3 regions of the Jatrophihabitans sp. GAS493 genome follow, and region 2 is predicted to be linked to each of the others. Evidence: riboswitches for the same ligand, from Rfam matches in the RefSeq annotation. Region 2 holds a riboswitch; each other region holds the start of a gene.
What was found. Region 2 has a riboswitch for cobalamin ahead of CPH63_RS18220 (VWA domain-containing protein). Riboswitches for the same ligand answer to the same signal wherever they lie in the genome.
Positions count from the first base shown of each region.

Region 1: it holds a riboswitch for cobalamin, as region 2 does, so the genes downstream of both, bluB (5,6-dimethylbenzimidazole synthase) here and CPH63_RS18220 (VWA domain-containing protein) in region 2, are expected to answer to the same signal.
Region 3: it holds a riboswitch for cobalamin, as region 2 does, so the genes downstream of both, CPH63_RS06095 (CbtB-domain containing protein) here and CPH63_RS18220 (VWA domain-containing protein) in region 2, are expected to answer to the same signal.

Region 1 is NZ_LT907982.1:635,449-642,391, reverse strand. Features, by position in the region: gene CPH63_RS02910 (glucosidase) at 1-2,382, opposite strand, end outside; gene CPH63_RS02905 (GNAT family N-acetyltransferase) at 2,595-3,065, opposite strand; gene CPH63_RS02900 (DUF4328 domain-containing protein) at 3,105-3,893, shown strand; gene bluB (5,6-dimethylbenzimidazole synthase) at 3,881-4,537, opposite strand; cobalamin riboswitch at 4,567-4,774, opposite strand; gene CPH63_RS02890 (PLP-dependent aminotransferase family protein) at 4,808-6,025, opposite strand; gene CPH63_RS02885 (oxidoreductase) at 6,094-6,943, shown strand, end outside.
Region 2 is NZ_LT907982.1:3,962,487-3,969,429, forward strand. Features, by position in the region: gene CPH63_RS18210 (cobyrinate a,c-diamide synthase) at 1-895, opposite strand, end outside; gene cobO (cob(I)yrinic acid a,c-diamide adenosyltransferase) at 889-1,503, opposite strand; gene CPH63_RS18220 (VWA domain-containing protein) at 1,517-3,583, opposite strand; cobalamin riboswitch at 3,807-3,943, opposite strand; gene cbiE (precorrin-6y C5,15-methyltransferase (decarboxylating) subunit CbiE) at 4,047-5,306, shown strand; gene cobM (precorrin-4 C(11)-methyltransferase) at 5,323-6,075, shown strand; gene CPH63_RS18235 (cobalt-precorrin-6A reductase) at 6,059-6,868, shown strand; gene cobF (precorrin-6A synthase (deacetylating)) at 6,850-6,943, shown strand, end outside.
Region 3 is NZ_LT907982.1:1,332,631-1,339,573, reverse strand. Features, by position in the region: gene CPH63_RS06115 (ATP-binding protein) at 1-745, shown strand, start outside; gene CPH63_RS06110 (UBP-type zinc finger domain-containing protein) at 754-1,101, shown strand; gene CPH63_RS06105 ((2Fe-2S)-binding protein) at 1,230-1,925, opposite strand; gene CPH63_RS06100 (CbtA family protein) at 1,986-2,846, opposite strand; gene CPH63_RS06095 (CbtB-domain containing protein) at 2,875-3,102, opposite strand; cobalamin riboswitch at 3,136-3,290, opposite strand; gene CPH63_RS06090 (HAD family hydrolase) at 3,257-4,153, opposite strand; gene CPH63_RS06085 (phosphoribosyltransferase domain-containing protein) at 4,150-6,804, opposite strand; gene CPH63_RS06080 (HpcH/HpaI aldolase/citrate lyase family protein) at 6,801-6,943, opposite strand, start outside.

The DNA.
Region 1 (6,943 bases), 1.6 Mb from region 2:
CTCGATCTTGAAGGAGTCGCCGAAGTGCCGTCCGTAGGTTCGCAGCTTGTCGGCCAGCAGCACGTTCACCGGAAACCACACCGGTCCGCGCCAGTTCGAGTTGCCTCCGAAGAGCGCCGTCCGCGACTCGCCGGGCTCGTACTCGATCGACTGGCTCTCGCCCTTCACCTCGGCGGTGATCCTCTCCTTCGCCGCGGCCGAGAGCGACCGGATCCCGAACGGCGAGAGGAACTCGTCGGTGTCGAAGAGGCGGCTCAGGATCTGGCGCAGACGCTCAGGGTTCAACAAAGATAGGAGCATCTGACGCCCACCGGGCCCGGAGCGGGAGAGCAGCGGCCCCACCAGTTCCGGCCGGCGCCGCTGCAGCCAGCGCAGCCGGGCCGTCACGTCCGGGCACTCCAGCGCCAACCAGGAGGGCACCTCGGTGGCGCCGAGGATCGGCAGCAGCCCGACCATCGAACGCACCCGCATCGGCTGGGCGTTGCCGTCGGGGTCGACCAGCACGTCGTAGAAGAAACCGTCCTCCTCGTGCCAGAGCGACGAGCCCTGCGAACCGAAGTCGTTCATCGACCGGGAGATCCAGAGGAAATGCTCGAGGAATTTCGTCGCCGCATCCTCCCAGGCCGGGTCGCTGCGGCTCAATTCGATGGCGATCTTGAACATCTGCTGGCAGTAGAAGGCCATCCAGCTCGTCGCGTCCGACTGCTCGAGGCGATACCCCGGCGGCAGGGGCGCCGAGCGGTCGAAGAGGCCGATGTTGTCCATGCCGAGGAACCCGCCCTCGAAGAGGTTCGAACCGGTCGAGTCCTTGCGGTTAACCCACCAGGAGAAGTTCAGCAGCAGCTTGGTGAAGACGCGGATCAGGAAGTCGCGGTCGCGGTAGCCGTCGATGCGGTAGACGTGCCAGGCCGCCCAGGCGTGTACCGGCGGATTGACGTCACCGAAGGCCCATTCGTAGGCCGGCAGCTGCCCATTGGGGTGGATCGACCACTCCCGGCACATCAGTACCAGCTGCTCCTTGGCGAACTCGGGGTCGACGTGGGCCAGCGGAATGGCGTGGAAGGCCAGATCCCAGGCGGCGAACCAGGGGTACTCCCACTCATCAGGCATTGAGATGACGTCGGCCAGCGACATGTGCCGCCACCCGGTGTTGCGCCCACCCTTACCCTGACGGGCATCCGGGGCGTGGGCGCCGACCGGATCCCCCTCCAGCCACTGCTCGACGTCGTAACGGTAAAGCTGCTTCCCCCAGAGCAGGCCGGCGTAGGCGCGCCGGGCCACGTGGTAGTCATCGGCGCTCATGCCCTGATGGATGACGGTGGAGTAGAACTCGTCGGCCTCCGCCAGCCGGTCGCGGTTGACCGCGTCGAAGCCGGGGCCGAAGGTGAACTCGTCCGGGGCGTTCTGCGACATGCGCAGCTCGATGCTCACCGTCTCGCCCGGTTCGATGGCGTCGAAGTGGTACCAGAAGGCGGCCTTCGTGCCCTCGCCGAGGGAGTTCACCGCCTTCGTATCGCCGTTGACGATCCGGTTGTTGATGCCGTCCTTGGTGAACTTGGTCCGATTGGCCTTCGCCCCGAAGAGGGCCACGGAGTTGGTCTCGTTCTCGCAGAAGAGCACCTCCGGGCTGCCCTTGGCGGCGACGAAGTAGCGGCCGAGGAAGCCGTGCGTGGTCTCGACGGCCTCCACCCCGCCGACGGCCAGGGTGGGTGGGAGGAGCTGATCGATGCGTCCGCTGCGAGTGTCCCGCCCCCAGGCCCAGGTGTTGCGGAACCAGAGCTGCGGCAGCACGTCCAGGGGGGCCGACTCCGGACCCTCGTTGGTGACCGTGATGGTGACGCAGATGTCGTCCGGGGCGGCTTTGGCGTAGGTGACCGTCATGTCGAAGAACCGGTCACCGTCGAGGATGCCGGTGTCACCGAGCTCGTACTCGCGTTCATTGCGCCCGCGCTTGGCGTTCTCCTCGCGCAGCTGCTGATAGGGGTACTCGGCCTGCGGGTAGCGGTAGAGCCACTTCATCCAGCTGTGCGAAGGGGTTCCGTCCAGAGCCCACCAGTACTCCTTGGCGTCTTCGCCGTGGTTGCCTTCGGAGTTGGTGAGGCCGAAGAGCCGCTCCTTGAGAATCGGGTCCCTGCCGTTCCAGAGGGCGACGGAGAAGTTCAGAAAGCCGAAGCGGTCACAGATGCCGCCCAGCCCGTCCTCGCCCCAGCGGTAACTGCGGGCCACGGCCTGGTCGAAGGTGAACGACGACCACGGGTCTCCCTCGGCGGAGTAGTCCTCCCGGACGGTTCCCCACTGGCGTCCGGCCAGGTACGGACCCCAGAGCCGCCACGGGCCGCTGGCCGACGGGGATTCGGCCAGCCGGGCGTGTTCGGCGCTCAGATGCTGGCTGCTCGCAACGGTGGGGGAGTCGGGATGGGACTGCGACTTGCCGGAGGCCGTCGCGTTCGCGGACTGGGAGGTGCTCACGGGCTAACTCTGCCGTCCCGCACGTGTCACCCACGTTTCGGGGTGACGAAAACCTTCCCTGTCCCCGTCGCAACGGGTAGCGCGAGGGGCATCGGGCCGCGCCACGGCACGAAGTCGGAGACGGGTCACAACGGCTTCACCCAGCGCGACCACTCTGGCTGGCGCCGGTAGTCGTTGGCTGACCAGGTGGCCTGCCCGAGGGTGTTCGCGTCTAGCACCATCGCATCCGCGCGGGTGCCGCCGAACTCGAGGAAGCGCGATTCGGCGGCTCTGAGCAGGGCCCGCCCGAGACCGGCTCCGCGCCGGGTGGGGGCGACCGCCAACCGGTAGATGTGGCAGCGCCAGCCGTCCCAGCCGGCGATCACCGAACCGATGATCTCGGCGGTGACCGTGCCGGCGGCGGCGCCAGCGCCGGCGGTGGCATCAGGCTCGACCGCGACCAGCAGCGCACCGTGGTCGCGGACGATGAGCCGCTCCACGGCATCTCGGCTGTCCGGCGGGCGGTGCGCGTCCTCGGCGGCGACGCTCCAGAACTGTAGGATCTGATCGATTTCAGTGGGACGGATTGGGCGGATCACCGGTAATTCGTCGGTCATACCGAAACCCTAGGCCGCCGGGTGCTCCGGGTCGGTGCGGTGGCTGATGTCTCGAGCATGGGGGAGACTGTGCCGATGATGGCCGGCTGGTACCCCGATCCGGCGCAGGTCGGACTGCTGCGGTGGTGGGACGGCATCTCGTGGACCGGCCACACCCTCCCCAATCCGCAGGCCGGCAATCCGCAGGCCGATCTGGCCCGCGAGACCCAGGCCGCCCGGTGGGTCGATCGGGCCCTGATGGCCGCTCCGGCCATCTACGGCCTCACCTTCGTCCTGGTCGCGGTGGCGATGGGTTACCTCTTCGACGGGGTACGCACGGCCATCAGTCAGGGCCAGGTCTACACCGACGGCACCGCCGCCGACCCGTTCGACGGCCATGCGTCGCGGGTTTTCCTCCTCTTCGGCGGGGTCGAGTTGCTCGGTGTCGCCACCCTCGCCGTCCAGATCATCTTCATGATCTGGCTATACCGGTCGGCCGTCTTCGCTCAGCGTGCCGGGCTACCGGCCCGCCGCTCGCCCATCTGGGGCGTTCTCGGTTTCATCATCCCGATCATCCAGTACTGGTTTCCGTACCAATCCGTCGCCGACCTCTTCCCACCCGGCCATCCCAAGCGAGCTCTGGTTGGCTGGTGGTGGGCCGGGTGGCTCGGGCAGTCGTTCGCACTGCTGCCGATCTTTGTGGCGGCGATCTTCTCCACATCGACCGCGGTGATCCTCGCCCTGCTCCTCTGCGCCATCCCCGTACTCACAGCCCGCACTGGGCGCCTCCTAGTCGCCGCGTCCGGGCAGACACACGCCGAACGGATCGGCGCCGGTCAGCCGGTGTAGCGATCCAGATGGATGGCGTCGGCGACCGGGCGCCGGGACCGCCAGCCCAGACGCTCCAGGTCCGGCACCTCCTCGAGGTGGGTCACCGGCCCGACGCAGAGCCAGCAGACCGGACGCACACCGGCCGGGATCTCCAGCAGTTGCTGTAGGAACGGCTCACGGTAGAACGACACCCAGCCGACCCCCAGCCCCTCGGCCGTCGCGGCCAGCCAGAGGTTCTGGATGGCCAGGCAGGTCGAGTAGAGGCCGGCGTCGGCGATAGCGTGGCGTCCGAGGACGGCCGGCGACCCGCGGTCGGCGTCGTAGGTGATGACGATCCCGAGCGTCGACTCCAGGATGCCCTCGACCTTGATCCGGGCGAAGGTCTGGGCGTCGACGTCACTGAGCGTGGAGTTGAAGACGTCCCGCTCGGTCGCGACGTGCTGCTGGAAGCTGCGGCGCAGCCCCTGGTCGCGGACCAGGATGAAGTCCCAGGGCTGGGTCATACCGACGCTCGGGGCGGCGTGCGCGGCCCCCAGAATTCGCTCCAGTGCCTCGCCCGGGATGGGTTCGCCGGTGAACTGGGCCCGCACGTCGCGGCGGCGGTTGATCACGTCGTACAGGTCGGTCGTCGGTTGCTGGGGAAGGCTTACGGGTAACGGCATTGCAGAACTCCCACTGTCGGGTCGCAGCGCTGCGACCAGTTCTGCGAGGCCGGTCTTCGGACTCTCGGATCGCCATCCACCGGCCGCCTTCCCAGACCGTGAGGCCCAGTGGCTGCGCTCGCGCGCCGGCCGGCAACTCCCCGAATACCGCAGTGGGCTCTGTGCCGGATTCGCACCGGCTTCCCGATTCTCTCGGCCGCTGCGCTACATCGCTGCACCGCGGTGGCTGAGCACCTCGCATGTGTTGCCGCCCAGAGCGTAGCCCCTGCCCTAGACGCCGGCGAAGACCCGGCTCAGGCGCCGCATGCCCTCGGTGATCTCGCCCGGAGTGTGCGCGGTGAAGGAGAGCCGCAGGGTGGCCGGATCCGGCTCAGCGGCGTAGAACGGCGCACCGGGGACGAAGGCGACTTCGTGGCTCAACGCCACCGGCAGCAGCGCGGCGGCGTCCACGGCGCCTGGCAGCCGCACCCAGACGAACATGCCGCCGTCCGGCTCGCTCCACTCCGAGCCGGGTGGAAGCACTCGCGGCAGCGCCGCCGTCATCGCGTCCCGGCGTCGTCGGTACTCCGTGCGCAGCGTCTCGATATGAGCGTTCAGGTCGTGCGTGCGCAGGTAGGCCGCGGCCGCCGCCTGGTCGACCGTCGAGGTGTGCAGGTCGGCCGCCTGCTTCACCACGGTGAGGCGGGCCAGCAGGTCGGCCGGTGCCCGCAGCCACCCCAGTCGCAGACCGGGAGCGCCGACCTTGGAGAAGCTCCCGAGATAGACGACCCGCCCGGCGGCCGCGGGCTCGGCGGCCAGCGGGGTCAGCCGCTGACCGGCATACCTCAGTTCCCCGTACGGGTCGTCCTCGACGACCCACAGCCCGTGCGCCTCGGCGAGCTCGGCGACCGCCCTACGTCGGGGCGCGGTGAGGGTGCGGCCGGTCGGGTTGGCGAAGGTCGGCACGAGGTAGAGCAGCGTCGGGCGTTCGCGCCGGATCACCGCGGCCAGCGCGTCGGGGAGGATCCCGTCGCGGTCGCCGGCCACCGGGACGATGCGGGCACCGGCCAGCTGGAAGCTTTGCAGCGCGGCCAGGTAGGTCGGCTCCTCGACGGCGACCACCGCGCCCGGGTCGAGGAGTGCGGTGGCGACCAGGGTGAGGGCCTGCTGCGAGCCGGTGGTGACCAGCAGGTGCTCAGGGGCGGTCGGAAGCTCGCGGTCGGTCAGCCGTGCCGCGACGAGTTCGCGGAGTTCATGGTTGCCCTCGGTCGGGGCGTACTGCAGGCTGCGGCGTCCGGCGTCGTCGCTGAGCGCGGTGGCGAAGGCATCCCGCAGCCCGGGCAGGTCGAAGAGCTCCGGCGCCGGAAGTCCCCCGGCGAAGGAGATCACCCCCGGACGGGCGATGAGCGCCAGCAGTTCGCGCACCGGTGAGCTGGCCACCCCGGCGATCCGCCGGGCAAAGACGGGTGGCGGCCCGGGTGGCGCGGTGGCTGTCGTCGGCTGACTCATGGCCGGGACATTACGCGGAGAGCGATCGATGCTCGACCGTTTTATCGAGGGCTGGTTTAGTGCCAGGTATGGACGTGTTGGTGCTCGGCGGGACCGCCTGGCTGGGGCGCGAGATCTCCGCGGCGGCGCTGCGGCGGGGCCACTCCGTCACCTGCCTGGCTCGCGGTGAGAGCGGATCGGTGGCCGACGGAGCGCAGCTCGTCACCGCCGATAGGAGTCGCCCGGATGCCTACGACGCGCTCCGCGGACGGGAGTGGGGGGCGGTCTTCGAGGTCTCCTGGCAGCCCGGCTTCGTCCGGGCTGCGCTGGCCGCGATCGCGCCGACGGCCCGGCACTGGAGCTACGTCTCCTCGGCCAGCGTCTATGCCACACACGACGAGGTCGGGGCCGACGAGTCAGCGCCCATCCTCCCGGCAACCGACCTGGAAGTCGTGACCCGGGCCGAGTACGGCGCGGCGAAGGCGGCCTGCGAGCTGGCCTGCGGCGATGCCGTCGGCGATCGGCTGCTGATCGCCCGGGCCGGCCTGATCGGCGGGCCGGGCGACCACTCCGACCGCACCGGGTACTGGGTGGCCCGGGCCGCCCGCGATCGGCAGACGCCGATGCTGGTGCCGGATGCGCCCGACGCCCCGACCCAGTCCATCGACGTCCGTGACCTCGCCGCCTGGTTGCTGGCTGGTGCCGAAAGTGGACTCACTTCAACCTTCAACGCGGTCGGTGCGACGACTCCGTTTCAGGAGTGGATCGCGCAGTCGCGCGCAATCGGAGGGCATTCCGGCCCGGTCGTGTCGATTCCCAGCAGTTGGCTGGTCGAACAGGGCGTCGAGGAGTTCATGGGTGAGGAGTCGATCCCGATGTGGATCGTCGAGCCCGGTTGGGGTGGCTTCGCGGCCCGCTCCGGCGCGGCCGCGACGGCGG
Region 2 (6,943 bases):
CCCTTGTTCCATAAGGCAGTTCTTCATCGACGGTGGGGTCGAAGCGCTGCACTTCGGCACCGGCGGCGGTGAGCATCTCGGACGTCTCGGCGTAGGAGAAGGTGAAGGCCGGTCCGGCGGCGATCGCCACCACCGGGCGATCGCCGGCGGGCTCGGCCACCGTCGGCGACCAGGCGTCGCCGGCCAGCGGCGGGGCGCGTCGGGCGAGCGCGACCACCGCGGCCAGATCGACCGATGCGGCGACCACCCCGCCCAGGTCGGTGACGGTGCGGCGGGCCAGTTCGGAGCGCTCCGCGGCCGGGACCAACCCGAGGTGGCGCGACGGCGTCACCAGGGCGTCGTGGCGGCGAATCGCGCCGAAGACCGGCATGCCGATCTCGGCCAGCCCGTCGCGCAGGATCTGCTCGTGGCGATCACTCCCGACCCGGTTGAGGATCACCCCGCCGATGCGGAGCTCCCGGTCGAAGGAGGCGAAGCCGTGCACCAGCGCCGCCACTGATCGCCCGGCCGCGGTCGCGTCGACGACGAGCAGGACCGGTGCCTGCAGCAGCTTGGCGACGTGAGCGGTCGAGGAGAAACCGCGCTGGTCGGCGACCCCGTCGTAGAGCCCCATGACGCCCTCGATGACCGCGATGTCGGCCGGTGCCGGGGTGCGCGCACCGTGCAGGAAGAGCGGCACGATCCGCTCCTCGCCGACCAGCCACGGGTCGAGATTCCGCCCGACCCGCCCGGCGGCCAGGGCGTGATAGCCCGGGTCGATGTAGTCCGGGCCGACTTTGTGCGGGGAGACCGCCAGGCCCTGGGAGCCGAGCGCGGCGAGCAGCCCCGCGGTCACTGAAGTCTTGCCCTGGCCGCTGGCCGGGGCGGCGATGATCAGCCGTGGAACATTCACCATTCGATGCCCCGCTGCCCCTTCTGGCCGGCGTCCATCGGATGCTTGATCTTCGTCATCTCGGTAACCAGGTCGGCCGCCTCGATGAGTGCGGGATGGGCCCGACGACCGGTGATGATGACGTGCTGGTGTCCGGGTCGGTTGCGCAGTGTCTCCACTACATCCTCCACGTCCACCCAACCCCAGTCGATGGGGTAGGTGAACTCGTCGAGGACGTAACACCCGTAGGTCTGCGCGGCGAGGTCGCTCTTGATCTGCTCCCAGCCCTCCCGGGCCGCCTCGGCGTGGTCGTCGGTCGGTCCGCGCTGCAGCCACGACCACCCCTGCCCCATCTTGAACCAGTCCACCGGGGCGCCCTCGCCGGTGAGTTCATGAAGCCGTCCGAGGGCGAGCATCGCGTTCTCCTCGCCGACCTTCCATTTCGCGCTCTTGACGAACTGGAAGACCCCGACCGGCCAACCCTGATTCCAGGCTCGTAGCGCGAGCCCGAACGCGGCCGTCGACTTGCCCTTCATGTCGCCGGTGTGCACGATCAGCAGCGGCCGGTTGCGCCGCTGCCGGGTGGTGAGCCCGTCGGCCGGGACGGTCTCGACCTGCCCCTGCGGGCTCATCGGGAAACTCTCATCAGGCGGCATCCTTGATTGCGCGGACGGTGTCGGCCAGAGAGTCAGCCGCAGAGTCTCCCAGGGCGAGATCATCCAATGAAATGCAGGGCGCTTGCAGCTGGGCGGCGAGCTTGCCGGCCAGTCCGAGACGAATCCGCCCCGACTCGCAGTCGACGACCACACACGCCGCGCCGGTACCGGCCAGCAGTGCGGCCGCGGCCGTCGGCTCTGCGCCGCGGGTGTGCCGGGCGTCGGTGACGATGACGACCAGCGGGCGCCGCTGCGGATCGCGCAGTCGCTCCCGCTCCAGGGTCTGGTAAGCCAGCAGCAGCCCGTCGGCCAGCGGCGTGCGGCCGCCGGTCGGCAGTTCAGTGAGCCGGGCGGCCGCGGCCTCGACCGAGGAGGTGGCGGGGAGGGCGAGGGTCGCGGAGTCCCCGCGGAAGGTGATCAGCCCTACCTTGTCTCGTCGCTGATAGGCATCGAGCAGCAGCGAGAGCACCGCACCCTTCACGGTGGCCATCCGGCTGCGGGCGGCCATCGACCCGGATGCGTCCACGACGAAGAGGACCAGATTCCCCTCCCGCCCCTCACGCAGCCCCTCACGCAGATCACTGCGGTGCAGGATCAGGCCGGCTCCGGTTCGGCCGCGGGCACGCTGATGGGCCGCCGCCGCGAACATGGTGGCACTCAGATGCAGGTGACGGATCGGTCCGTAGGGTCGGATTGCGCGGGTCACCTGCCCGGTGTCGGTGATCGCCTTCGAGCGACGTCCGGGCGCGCCGGCTCCGACCCCCGGTACCTCCAGTCGGCGGGTGCGAAACGGCGTCGAGGGCGCGCTCAACTGGGTGGCCACCCCGGACGGGGAGTCGGCCGAGGCGTTCGCCGGTACCTCCGCGGGCTCTTGATGCGCGTGCTCCTTCTCGTGCTCCGCACCGCCCGATCCGGGCCCGTCCGGCCCGGATTCACTTTGCTGCGGCCCGGACGACTCTTCGTGTTCGGGCTCGCGGTGCGAGGAGTCCGTCGCCGTCCCCTCGGCTTCGTGCCGCGGGTCAGCCTCGTCCCCGTCCGGAGCCCCGCCATCGTTGGGCGGGTCGGGCTCCAACTCGGGCTCCTGGGAGTCGGCGAGTGCCTGCTCCAGTTGCTCCTCGTCGAGGCCGGGGGCATCGAAGGGGTTACGCCGTCGGCGGTGCGGCAGCGCCAGTCGGGCGGCCACCCGGACGTCGTCGACAGTGACCTCGTCACGCCCGGCCCAGGCGGCGTGCGCCACCGCGGCGCGCGCGGTCACGATGTCCGCCCGCAGCCCGTCCACCTCGAACGCGGCGCAGACGTAGGCGATCCGGGCCAGCATCGAGTCGGTCAGATGTACCTCGCCCAGACGGTCGCGGGCGCCCCCGATGGCGTCGGCCAGGGCCCGCTCCGCGTCGGCATAGGCGGCGGCGAACGCACGGGGATTGTCGTCGAAGCCGAGCCGGCGCCGCACCACCTCGGCCCGAAGCGCCGGTTCGCGGGGGGCGCTCACCTCGACGGTGAGGCCGAAGCGATCCAGCAGTTGCGGGCGCAGCTCCCCCTCCTCCGGGTTCATCGTCCCCACCAGCAGGAAGCGGGCGGCGTGCCGCACGGAGACCCCCTCCCGCTCGACGTAGGAGGTGCCGAGGGCGGCCGCGTCCAGCAGCAGATCCACCAGATGGTCGTGCAGCAGGTTCACCTCATCGACGTAGAGAACACCCCGATGGGCCGCGGCCAGCAGTCCGGGCTCGTAGGACTTGACGCCTTCGGTGAGCGCCTTCTCGATGTCCAACGATCCGACCAGGCGGTCCTCAGTGGCGCCGACCGGCAGCTCACGTAACTCGGCCGGGCGGTGTACCCACGGCACCGGCTGAACGTGCGGGCCGTCCGGGCAATTCAGGTCCGGCGCCTTCGGATCGCAGGAGAAGCGGCAGCCGAGCACGACATCGACACCCGGCAGCACAGCGGCCAGCGCGCGGACCGCCGTCGATTTGGCCGTACCCTTCTCGCCACGGATCAGGACGCCGCCGATGGCCGGGTGCACCGCGTTGAGGATCAGGCCCAGCCGCAGGTCGTCCATACCGACGATCGCACTGAACGGAAACTGGGGCACGGCTGGCGGCGACTCGAGGGCCGCCGGCCCCGACTGCTCGTCGGGCAAACGCTGGGGATCGTGCTTGCCGTGCGGTTCGTGCTTGCCGTGCTTGTGAGACGGGACCACCGATGTCGCTCCAACCCTCGGCGGGTGTCCGCGCCCGCCGTTCGGTACGTCCGGCCGACCAGCGGGCCAACCAGGACGGGTGGAATTTTCTGGCTCCCCGCACGCTCCGCGGTACCGGAAGGCGCCGCATCGAGCCGGGTCACAGTGGCGGGACCACCCCGGAATCGACGCCCGCGAACGACCGTAGTCACCTCGCGCGCGGCCTCACCGGTGTTCCTCCAGACCGTCACCGGCAATCATCGCATGTCCTCTGACGCCGCTCCGGCACCCCGGCCAGCCCATCGAAGCGACCGCCCGGCGGCGGATCAGGCAGACTGGGCGCGTGCCAGAACCGATCAACTCAGCTCGACCCGGCTCAGCGTCGCTGGAGCCGATCGTCGTGATCGGGATCGGCGAAGACGGTTGGGACGGGCTCTCAGCCGCGTCCCAACGACTGATCCGGGACGCTGACGTCGTGGTGGGCAGCGACCGCCAGCAGGCGCTCATCGCCGGCCATGCCCGCTCGAGCGAACTCTGGCCGTCGCCGATGACCCAGGCGCTGGCCGGGTTGCGCGACCGTCACCCCGGCGAGCGGATCGTGGTGCTGGCCAGCGGAGACCCGATGTTCTACGGGGTCGGCGCCAGCCTGGCCCGGCTCTTCGGGCCCGACGCCCTCGACATCCGCCCGTTCCCCTCCTCGGTGTCCCTGGCCTGTGCCCGGCTGGGGTGGCCCCAGGCCGATGTCGATGTGGTGAGCGCCGTCGGGCGGCCACTGAGCGCGGTCACCCGGCTGCTGCAGCCGGGGCGGCGAGTGCTCGTCCTCGTCGGCGACCAGAACGCGGCCGCCGAACTGGTGGAGCTGCTGCTGCGTAACGGGCTCGGCGGCAGCCGGGTGCACGTTCTGGAGCATCTCGGTGGGCCCGCCGAGCGGCAGCGAGAGGGCATCGCGTCTCAGTGGGCGGGGAATCCGCACGCCAAACTGGCGATCATCGCCCTCGAATGCAAGCAGTCTGACGACGCGGACAACTCAGCGGGAGCCCCCCTCGCACTCACCCCAGGTCTGCCCGACGACGCGTGGAGCAGCGACGGCGTCCTCACCAAACGCGAGGTGCGCGCAGTGACTCTCGCCCTGCTGGCTCCGATGCCCGGCCAACTGCTCTGGGACGTCGGGGCTGGAAGCGGCAGCATCGCCGTGGAGTGGATGCGTAGCCACCACACCTGCCGCGGCATCGCGGTCGAGGTCCGGGATGACCGGCGCGCCTACATCTCAGCGAACATGGAGCGGTTCGGAGTGCCGGCCCTGCAGATCGTGGCCGGCCAGGCCCCGCAGGCGCTGGACGGCCTGCCCGCACCGGACGCAATCTTCATCGGCGGGGGCGTCACCAACGACGGCGTGGTCAAGACCTGCCTGGAGGCGTTGAAGTCGGGCGGGCGGCTCGTGGCCAACGGCGTCACCATCGAGACCGAGACCGAGCTGGCCGTCTGGCAGCAGCGGGTCGGCGGCGAGCTGAGCCGCATCACCGTCTCGCACGCCGCCGCGATCGGCAGCTTCACCGCGTTCCGGCCCGCCCTCACCGTCACCCAGTGGAGTTACATCAAATGAGAAAGCGATCCCGACGATGACCGTGCACTTCATCGGGGCCGGCCCCGGCGCCGCGGACCTGATCACGCTCAGGGCCCGTGACCTGATCGCGGCCGCCCCGGTCTGTCTCTACGCCGGGAGTCTCATTCCGGCTGAGGTGCTCGCGCACGCTCCCAGCGGTGCTCGCCTGGTCGACACCGCGCAGATGACGCTCGATCAGATCATCGACGAGCTGAGCCGGGCCGACGCCACCGGCCTCGACATCGCCCGCCTCTGCTCCGGCGACCCGTCCATCTTCAGCGCGGTCGCGGAGCAGATGCGACGGCTGGATGATCTCGGCATCGACTACGACGTCTGCCCGGGAGTGCCGGCCTTTGCCGCCGCGGCGGCCTCGCTCAAGCGCGAACTCACCGTCCCGCTGGTCTCGCAGAGCATCGTCCTCACCCGCACCTCGGAGCGGGCGACGGCGATGCCGGACCGGGAGACTCTGGCCACCCTGGGCGCCTCCCGGGCGACCATGGTGCTGCACCTGGCGGTGCAGCGAATCGACGCCGTCGTCGCCGAGCTGATCCCGGTCTACGGAGCTCAGACACCGGTCGCGGTGGTCGCTTACGCCTCCCGGGCGGACGAGGTAATCCTGCGGGCCACGCTGGCCACCATCGCCGCGCAGGTGAAGGAGACCGGTCTGCGCCGAACCGCGGTCATCATCGTCGGAGACGCCCTCGGCGCCGCCAACTTCTGTGACAGTCACCTCTACTCGACGGACCGCGACCGTGCCGTCACGTCCTGAGCAGCCGCTGCGGGTCCTTCTCCTGGGCGGCACCGCAGAGGCCCGGACGCTGGCCAAGGCACTCGATGGCAGCGATGACGTCACGGTCATATCTTCGCTGGCCGGGCGGGTGCAGCGGCCGGCGCTGCCGGTCGGCGAACTGCGCGTCGGCGGCTTCGGCGGCGCCGACGGCCTGGCTGACTATCTGACCAGCGAGCGGATCGACGCGCTGGTCGATGCGACCCATCCCTTCGCCGGGTCGATTACCGGCAACGCCGTCGCCGCGGCCGACGTGGCCGGTGTGCCGCTATTGATGCTGCGCCGACCGGGCTGGCGCGAGCAGCCGGGCGACGACTGGCACCGGGTCACCGACATCACCGCGGCCGCCGAATTGGCCCGCCAGCTAGCGCCCGCCGACTCCTGGATCTTCCTCACCACCGGGCGCCGGGACCTTGCGCCTTTCACTGGTGATTCCGACCATTCCTACCTCATCCGCAGCGTCGACCCGCCGGTCGTGGAACTGCCGCCGAAGCACAGCCTGCTGCTCGACCGCGGCCCGTATACCCACCAAGGCGAGCTGGCTCTGCTACGCCGGCACGACATCCGGGTGCTGGTGAGCAAGGACAGCGGCGGCGAGATGACCTACCCCAAACTGTTGGCGGCCCGTGAGCTGAGGATTCCGGTCGTGCTCATCGATCGCCCCGCGCTACCGGATGGCGACCAGCCCGTCACCGATGACGTCGTTGCTGCCGCCGAATGGTGCCGTCAACAATCAACCCGAGGTAAGAGAGAATCATGCGCAAAATACTGGTGATCGGCATCGGTGCCGGAGACCCGGACTACGTGACGATACAGGCCGTGAAGGCGTTGAACGACGCGGACGTCTTCT
Region 3 (6,943 bases), 2.3 Mb from region 2:
CTGGTTCGCCGATCACGGGATCAGCCAGGGCTACGAACTCGCTCCGAACCTGGTCCAGGCGGGCCTGGACAGCATCTGGCTGGACAAGGTGCTGGCCACCGTCGGCGAGGCGAGCCTGCCCAGCGCGGTGAAGTGGCTGGACTACACCATCGAGACCGAACTGCTGATGAACGAGATCGAGGACTCGACCGAGCGGATCTCGGCTTTGGTGAAGTCGGCCAAGCAGTACTCGCAGCTGGACCGGGCACCCTTCCAGAACGCGAACGTCCATGAATTGCTGGACAGTACGCTCGTCATGCTGTCGGGCAAGCTCGGCGCCGGGATCACCGTGGTCAAGGACTACGACCGTTCGGTGCCGACGGTGCCGGCCTACGCAGCCGAACTGAATCAGGTCTGGACCAACCTCATCGACAATGCGGTGGCGGCGATGGCCGGTTCGGGGACACTGACCATCCGCACCTCCCAGGTGGAGGACTCGGTGCAGGTGGCGATCGGCGATACCGGCGGCGGGATCTCCCCGGAGATCATCGAGCGGATCTTCGAACCGTTCTTCACCACCAAGGCCGTCGGCGAGGGAACCGGCCTGGGCCTTGACATCTCCTACCGGATAGTCGTCAACAAGCATCACGGCGACCTTCGGGTCGACTCCAAGCCCGGGCAGACGTGGTTCACCGTGACGCTGCCGATCCACCCACCCGACGAACACGCGGAGCAGCGTGCTCTCGCGACCGACCCGATCGGATAGAGGTCAGCATGGCAGAGATCGAGGGCATCGACCCAGCGGTGGCCCCAAGTGGCGACGGCTGTATGGAGTGCAACACCACCGACGGCTGGTGGCTGCATCTGCGCCGCTGTGCCCAGTGCGGGCACATCGGCTGCTGCGACACCTCACCCTCCCAGCACGCGACGAAGCACGCGCTGGCGACGCAGCACGACTTCATCACCAGCTACGAGCCGGGCGAGAACTGGTTCTGGAGCTTCAGCCGTAACGAGTTCTACGACGGCCCGACGCTGGCCGATCCGCAGCACCATCCGGCGACGCAGTCCACGCCCGGCCCTCGGGAACGGGTACCGGCCGACTGGCAGAGCCACCTGCACTGACCCCGCCGGTCCAATCGCCCGTCCAGCCGCCGAACATCCTGCGGTATGCGTAGCGGGCTACCCGATACGCAGGATCTTCGCCGTTCCGTTTGAGCGTTCCAGTCCGGATCACAACCAGGAACCAGGGTTCAGGGCAAGACGCTCGACAGCGGCAGCAGGTGGATGCAGTCGCCGCAGTAGGCATTGCTGGGCGGTTCGGAGATCCGGTAGATGAGGCAGCAGCTGCGCCGTTGAAACTGGACGCCCGCGCCCCGCTCGGCCGCCGGCACACCGGTGAAACCACCGCGCAGACGTGGATACCCCAGCATCCACCCGGCCATTCGGCGGACGCTCTCCGCCGCCTCCGGGCGCAGCGTGACCAGCATCGACGCCGAGCCGTTGATCGCCGACGCGACGTTTCCCCAGAGCACCAGCGGCGAGACCGACCGGGCCGCCACCACCTCGACGATCCCGCGAATGGGACCGTCCAGGAGCTCCAGCAGCACTGCGCGGACGGCCGGCTCGTCGGCCGCAGTGACCGCGGCCGACTCGGGCAGCGATAGCGGATAGGGCCCACCCAGCACCGGCTGCCACCAGGCGGTGGCCGCCTCGACGCGCAGCGGCACCGACGAGAGCACGGCTGCACCTAGCACCGGGGAGATGAGGCGGGCCACCAGCCCGAGCTGGGCCACCGAGGCCGCGACCCGGTGGTCGATCTCATCGGCGGAGCGTCCGGCCGCCGCCCCCAATGCTGAGCGGACGCCGGAGATCCGCTGCGAGAGGATCTCCGGCGACCCGATCAACGTCTCGAGCGTGAGCCAGGGCGGTGCGGGCTCGACGTCCACCGGATGCGTCTCGACGGCGAAGTACCCGCCGAGCTGATCCAGTGCGTCGAGCTGCGGCAGCTAGACCACGGCCGGAATCGGGGCGTTCGCCGCTTTCTGCTCCGCACCCGGCGACAGCAGGCGATCGGCCAACGGTGCGAAGACGAGCCCGAGCGAGCCCCAGAGAATCACCTGCGCGGCCACCGAATAGAGGCGGAACTGGAAGAGGTCGTCGGCCGGGAAGCCCGGGAAGACGATGTTCCCCTTCGGGTCGAGCAGCGGCAGCGGCGTCTCGGTGGCATGCCGACCATAGGCCTGCAGGTTGGCCGAGAGCTCGCCGAACTCCGGCAGCAGCAGCATCAGCGTCCCGATCAGCACCACGAACGCGGCGCCGGCCAGCAGGCTGGCGTTCCAGTTACCGAAGCGGGCCTTCAGCCGCTGACCGAGCCAGACGGCCCCGGCCAGCAGCACCACGGAGGCGAAGACCATCAGCAGGTAGAGACCACCCCGCTGTTTGATCGTGTCGGCGTGGCCGATCGACGGTGGGTTGGCCGGGTACTTGAGGAAGGGAACCAGGTAGACCGCGAGGAACCCGCCGCCGGCGATCAGCATCGCCAGACTGCGCGGGCGCAGATTCCCGACCCGGCCGAGGCAGACGCAATAGACGACCGCGAAGAGCGCCCCCATGGCGGCACCGAAGGCGATCATGCCGACCCCGATGCCGAGGTTGGCCTGAATGGTGCGGCTGAAGATCTCCGATTCGGCGGCCTCGGTCGGCAGCCCGGCCGCCTTGTTCAGCGCCTCCTGGGCTGCATCCCGGGCTGATTCATAGTTGATCGCCTTGCTGATGATCGGCTCCGCGAAGATGCGAGCGAAGACGAATGCGAGCAGGCCTGCAACTGCGCCGGCGAGAACGCCGCGCAGGATGAGTTTCTTGACCATGTCCAGTTAGCTCCGTTGCCTTGTCTAGCTAGTGGCAGGGGAAGCCGAGGAAGTGGCGCGAGTCGTGGACGAACTCGTGGATGACCATGCTCTTGCCGAAGACCGACATGGCACCCTCGTCGACACCGACGAAGTAGTAGACGGCCAGCGCCAGGATCGTCGAACCGACGAGCCAGAGCACCGCCTTCGACAGCGGGAGGACTACCGGCGTCGCGACAGTGGTCGGTACGGCGGTAGGTGCGGCGGTGTTGCTCATACGGTGCTCCTTCAGGGATCTTGCGTCCCTTGTCGATGGGATGCGGTGATGGCCGAAGATCTGACTCACAGGCCTGCGCTGAGCGCTGGCGGCCTGCTTACAGTGGCGCGACCGTGCCGGATTCCCACCGGCTTCCTCATGCCATCATGCGTGCTCACCGTATCGGTAGCGACACCCCACTGGCAAGGCGCGGGGCGGCTTCGCCGCAGTGGCTCGCCACACCCTCGCGGAACCATTCGAGGATCTCGGCACCGGCGGCAACGCCCCGCGCCCGGGTCACTTCGACGTGCGGAGCGCTCCAGCCCTGCTCGTCCAACTCCCCGTGGGCGGGCCGGATTCCGCGGTCGGCCCCTTCCAGCAGGTCGATGTCCAGCAGCGAGTCGCCGGCGGCCAGCACCAGTTCACTACCTCGGCGACGGGCCACCTCGGCCACTGCGGCCCGTTTGGTCAGGGCGTCGGGGACCCAGTAGAGCTTGCGCCCCTGAAGTGACGTCCGCCAGCCCAACCGGGATGCCCAGGCGGTGGTCTCGGCGATGAAATCGGCCGGGACGGCGCCCCGGTCGAGCACCGCGTAGCAGAAGAGATCCTCCGCGCTTCGTAGCTTGAGCACCCAGTCCCGCCCGGCCAGTTCCTGCAACTCGGCCCACACTCGGTGGTGCGGTTGCGACCCACCAATCGCCACGGCCACCCGCGCCGCCCAGTCGGCGTCCGGCTCCCCGTCGTGCAGCAACACCCCGCCATTGGCAGCCACCGCGTAGCCGTCGCCGGATGCGGGCGCCGGGACGGGCAGCTGAACCCGTCGCAGCTGCGCCACCGTCCGGGTGGTGACCGGCACGAAGGTGCACTCGGCGGCCAGTGCGGCCAGTGACTGAGCGGCCGGTTCACTCATGAACGACAACGGCCCGCCCTCGAAGACCTCCACACAGCGCAGCTCCGTCACCCCCCGCGGCGGGGCCGGCGTCGCGCCCACCGGTCCGTCCAGCCCGGTCGCGGCCCGTGAGTAGATGAGGGTCCGATCGAGGTCGGAGGCGACCAGCACCGGCGATCTCACCGGCGCACCGCCGTTCCATCGGCCCCCACGGCGCCCCGGGTGAACTGCGGATGGATGAGCCCGACACAGCTGAAGGCCAGATCCTCGACGTAGTCGATGCCAACACCACGACTATCCGCCAGGTGCTTGATGTGCCCGAGCGATGCGGCGGCGTCCGGACGCATCAGGACCCGCCAGGGCACCCGGCGCAGCAGCACCCGCGTCGTCTCACCGACCCCCGGTTTCACGAGGTTGAGGTTGCCGATGCCGTACTCGGCGCTGATCTTCTCCACGGCCGTCCAGCCGGCCCAGGTCGGGTGCCGATCGCTGTCCCGAAGCTGCCGCCACTCAGTCGCCACCCGGTCGGCCACGGCGGGGAACCGTCTGCTCACCGCGTCCAGAAAGGTGGCCGAGACGTCGACGCCGGCCAGCTCCCGGTAGAACTTGGCGCCGTGGAACTGGCGCGGTCCGATCCGGTCGTTGAGTACCGTCCGCGACACAAGCCCGGAGACGGTCGAGTTCAGGCAGGCCGACGGGATGAGGAAATCGTCCCGGGTGCCGAAGAACTCGGTGCACCCACCGGTGTCGGCCAGCACGGCCAACTCCGGCGAGAGGCGGTCGGCGCCCGCGAGGCCGAACTCCCGGTTGGCCTGCGCCACGGCGTCACTGAGTTCACGGGTGATCGCCCCCTTGCCGGTCCACCCGTCGACGAACATCAGCCTTGATGCGCCGAACTGGGCGACGAGGTACCGCAGTGCGACGCTGTCGATGCCGCGGCCACGGACGATGCTCACCGCGAAGTGTGGCAACTGCAGGTCATGGGTCGCGGCGGCCCAGCGGCGCATCAGGACCCCGACCGGGGTGCCGGCACGGGCCAGCGAGACCAGCACGGTGTCGCCACCGCGGGCGTCCAGTACCAGTTCGGTGACGACGCCGACCGCCCGGGCGATCCGATCAGCCGACTCGGCCAGCGCGTCGACGAAGAGCTGCTGGTACTCCACGCTCGGCTGGTACTCGATCGGCAGGGACTCGGCGTAGTGAGCGCCGCCGGCCTGGATCGCCTCCTCCCGCTCCTCGATCGGCGCCTCCAAGTCGACGCCGCTCAGGTCGGTGAGTAGCCAGCTCACCTCCTCCGCCGCGTAGCTGCCGAACTCCGGCGCGTGCAACGGTGAGGGTAGCGATGGCACCTTGCTGGGCAGCACCACGAGCAGCACGTTCGGGACGATCTCCCTTAGTTTTTCGAGCAGTCCGTCGGCGTGGCGGAGCGCTGGAGTATCGGCGACGGCATCGACTACGAGGACGACGTCGGTGAAGGCGTGCCCGGCTACGTTGTAGGCGTAGCGCGCGGCGTCGGCGGTGGCTGGCACTTCATCGATGCTGTCGAAGCGCAGCCCCGTCCTGATGGCGTACCCCGGTTCGTCGACGGCCAGCACCGGCGAACGGGTGGTGCTGGAGAAGCGCACGCCGTTAGGGTGATCGGGCTGACCGGGTTGACGGGGTGGACCGGGCTGGTCGGGATGGTCGGGCGCCTCAGCCAGGGCTACGGCCAGGGCTAAGGCGATCTGCAGCGGCGCGTACATCAGCTCCTCGAAGCCGAGGACGAGCACCGAATCACCTGACAATTGCTCGGCGATCGCAGCCGCCGCGGCGGTGGCCGCCTGGCGGATGGCCAGCGATCCGACGGGCGACACCCCGTGTCTAGCTCCATCCGGCACACTGACCGGCCAACCGACCTCAACGCGCCGCAGCGCGCCGGCCGGTTCCTGTTCCGGCTGCTCAACCGACATCGGTTCAGCAGTCGCGTTGGCGGCCAGTCGACCCTGGACCAACCGCTGTCCCTGCTCGATCGTCGCCGGCGTCACCGGCAACGTTCCGGCGACCAGCGACACCACGTCGATACGAACGCCGAGTGCAGCCGCCAGGTCGTCCAGCCGGGCCCGGTCGGCCGGACCGCGTAGATCAACCAGGGCCGCCACCACGTAGTGACCCCGCGGAGATTGAGCCTGTAGCGCAGCGATCGTGTTGAGGAGTGTGGTGCCGGTCGAGAACTCGTCATCCACGAGCACCAGCGGTGAGTGGCCGGTAAAGAACGCAGGATCCTCGGGGAGGAGCAGATGACTGCTGGCGTGACTGTGCTCCTCCTCGAAGCCGCCGACCGGCACCCCCGTCAGGACCCGGCGCCGGGTCGAGTGCAGGTAGTCGGCCGCCAGCGAGTCGGCGACGGCGTGCCCCAACGCGGTCGCCGTCTCGGCGTAACCCAGAACGATCGGCCGGAGGGGTTGATCAACCCCGACCCGCTGCTCGTCGTCACAGAGTTCCAGCAGCGCCGGCCCGGCGCCCGGAATGCCGTCGAGGGCAGCCCGCAGCAGCTCACCGCCGCGCCGTTGAGCGCTCCCGTCAGAGTGACCGCCGACGAGCCGTTGGCTGACCAGCAGTCCGAGCAGCCGCCCGGCCCCGTAGACCACTCGCGGATCGGTCGGCACGTGCTTTCCGAGGACCGTCGAGACCAGCAACTGCACCCGCCGCGGATTGCGCCGCAGCGCCAGCCCGAGCAGGTCGGTCAGCTCCAGCCCGACGGGTGAACTCTGGGTCCTGAGACGCAGATCGAGACGGTCGCTGACCCATTGGCCAGGCCACGGGTCGGCGACGATCGCGCTGAGATTGTCGGTCACAGATGCAGGCCGGCGCCGAGGAGGTCGACGAAGGAGACTTCCGGATTGGCGACACCGAAGACGCGGGCGCGCAGCAGGATGCGCCGGGCCCAGGCGGCGTGCGGCTTGCTCTCGTTCATCTTGTTGTTGTACGGCGACG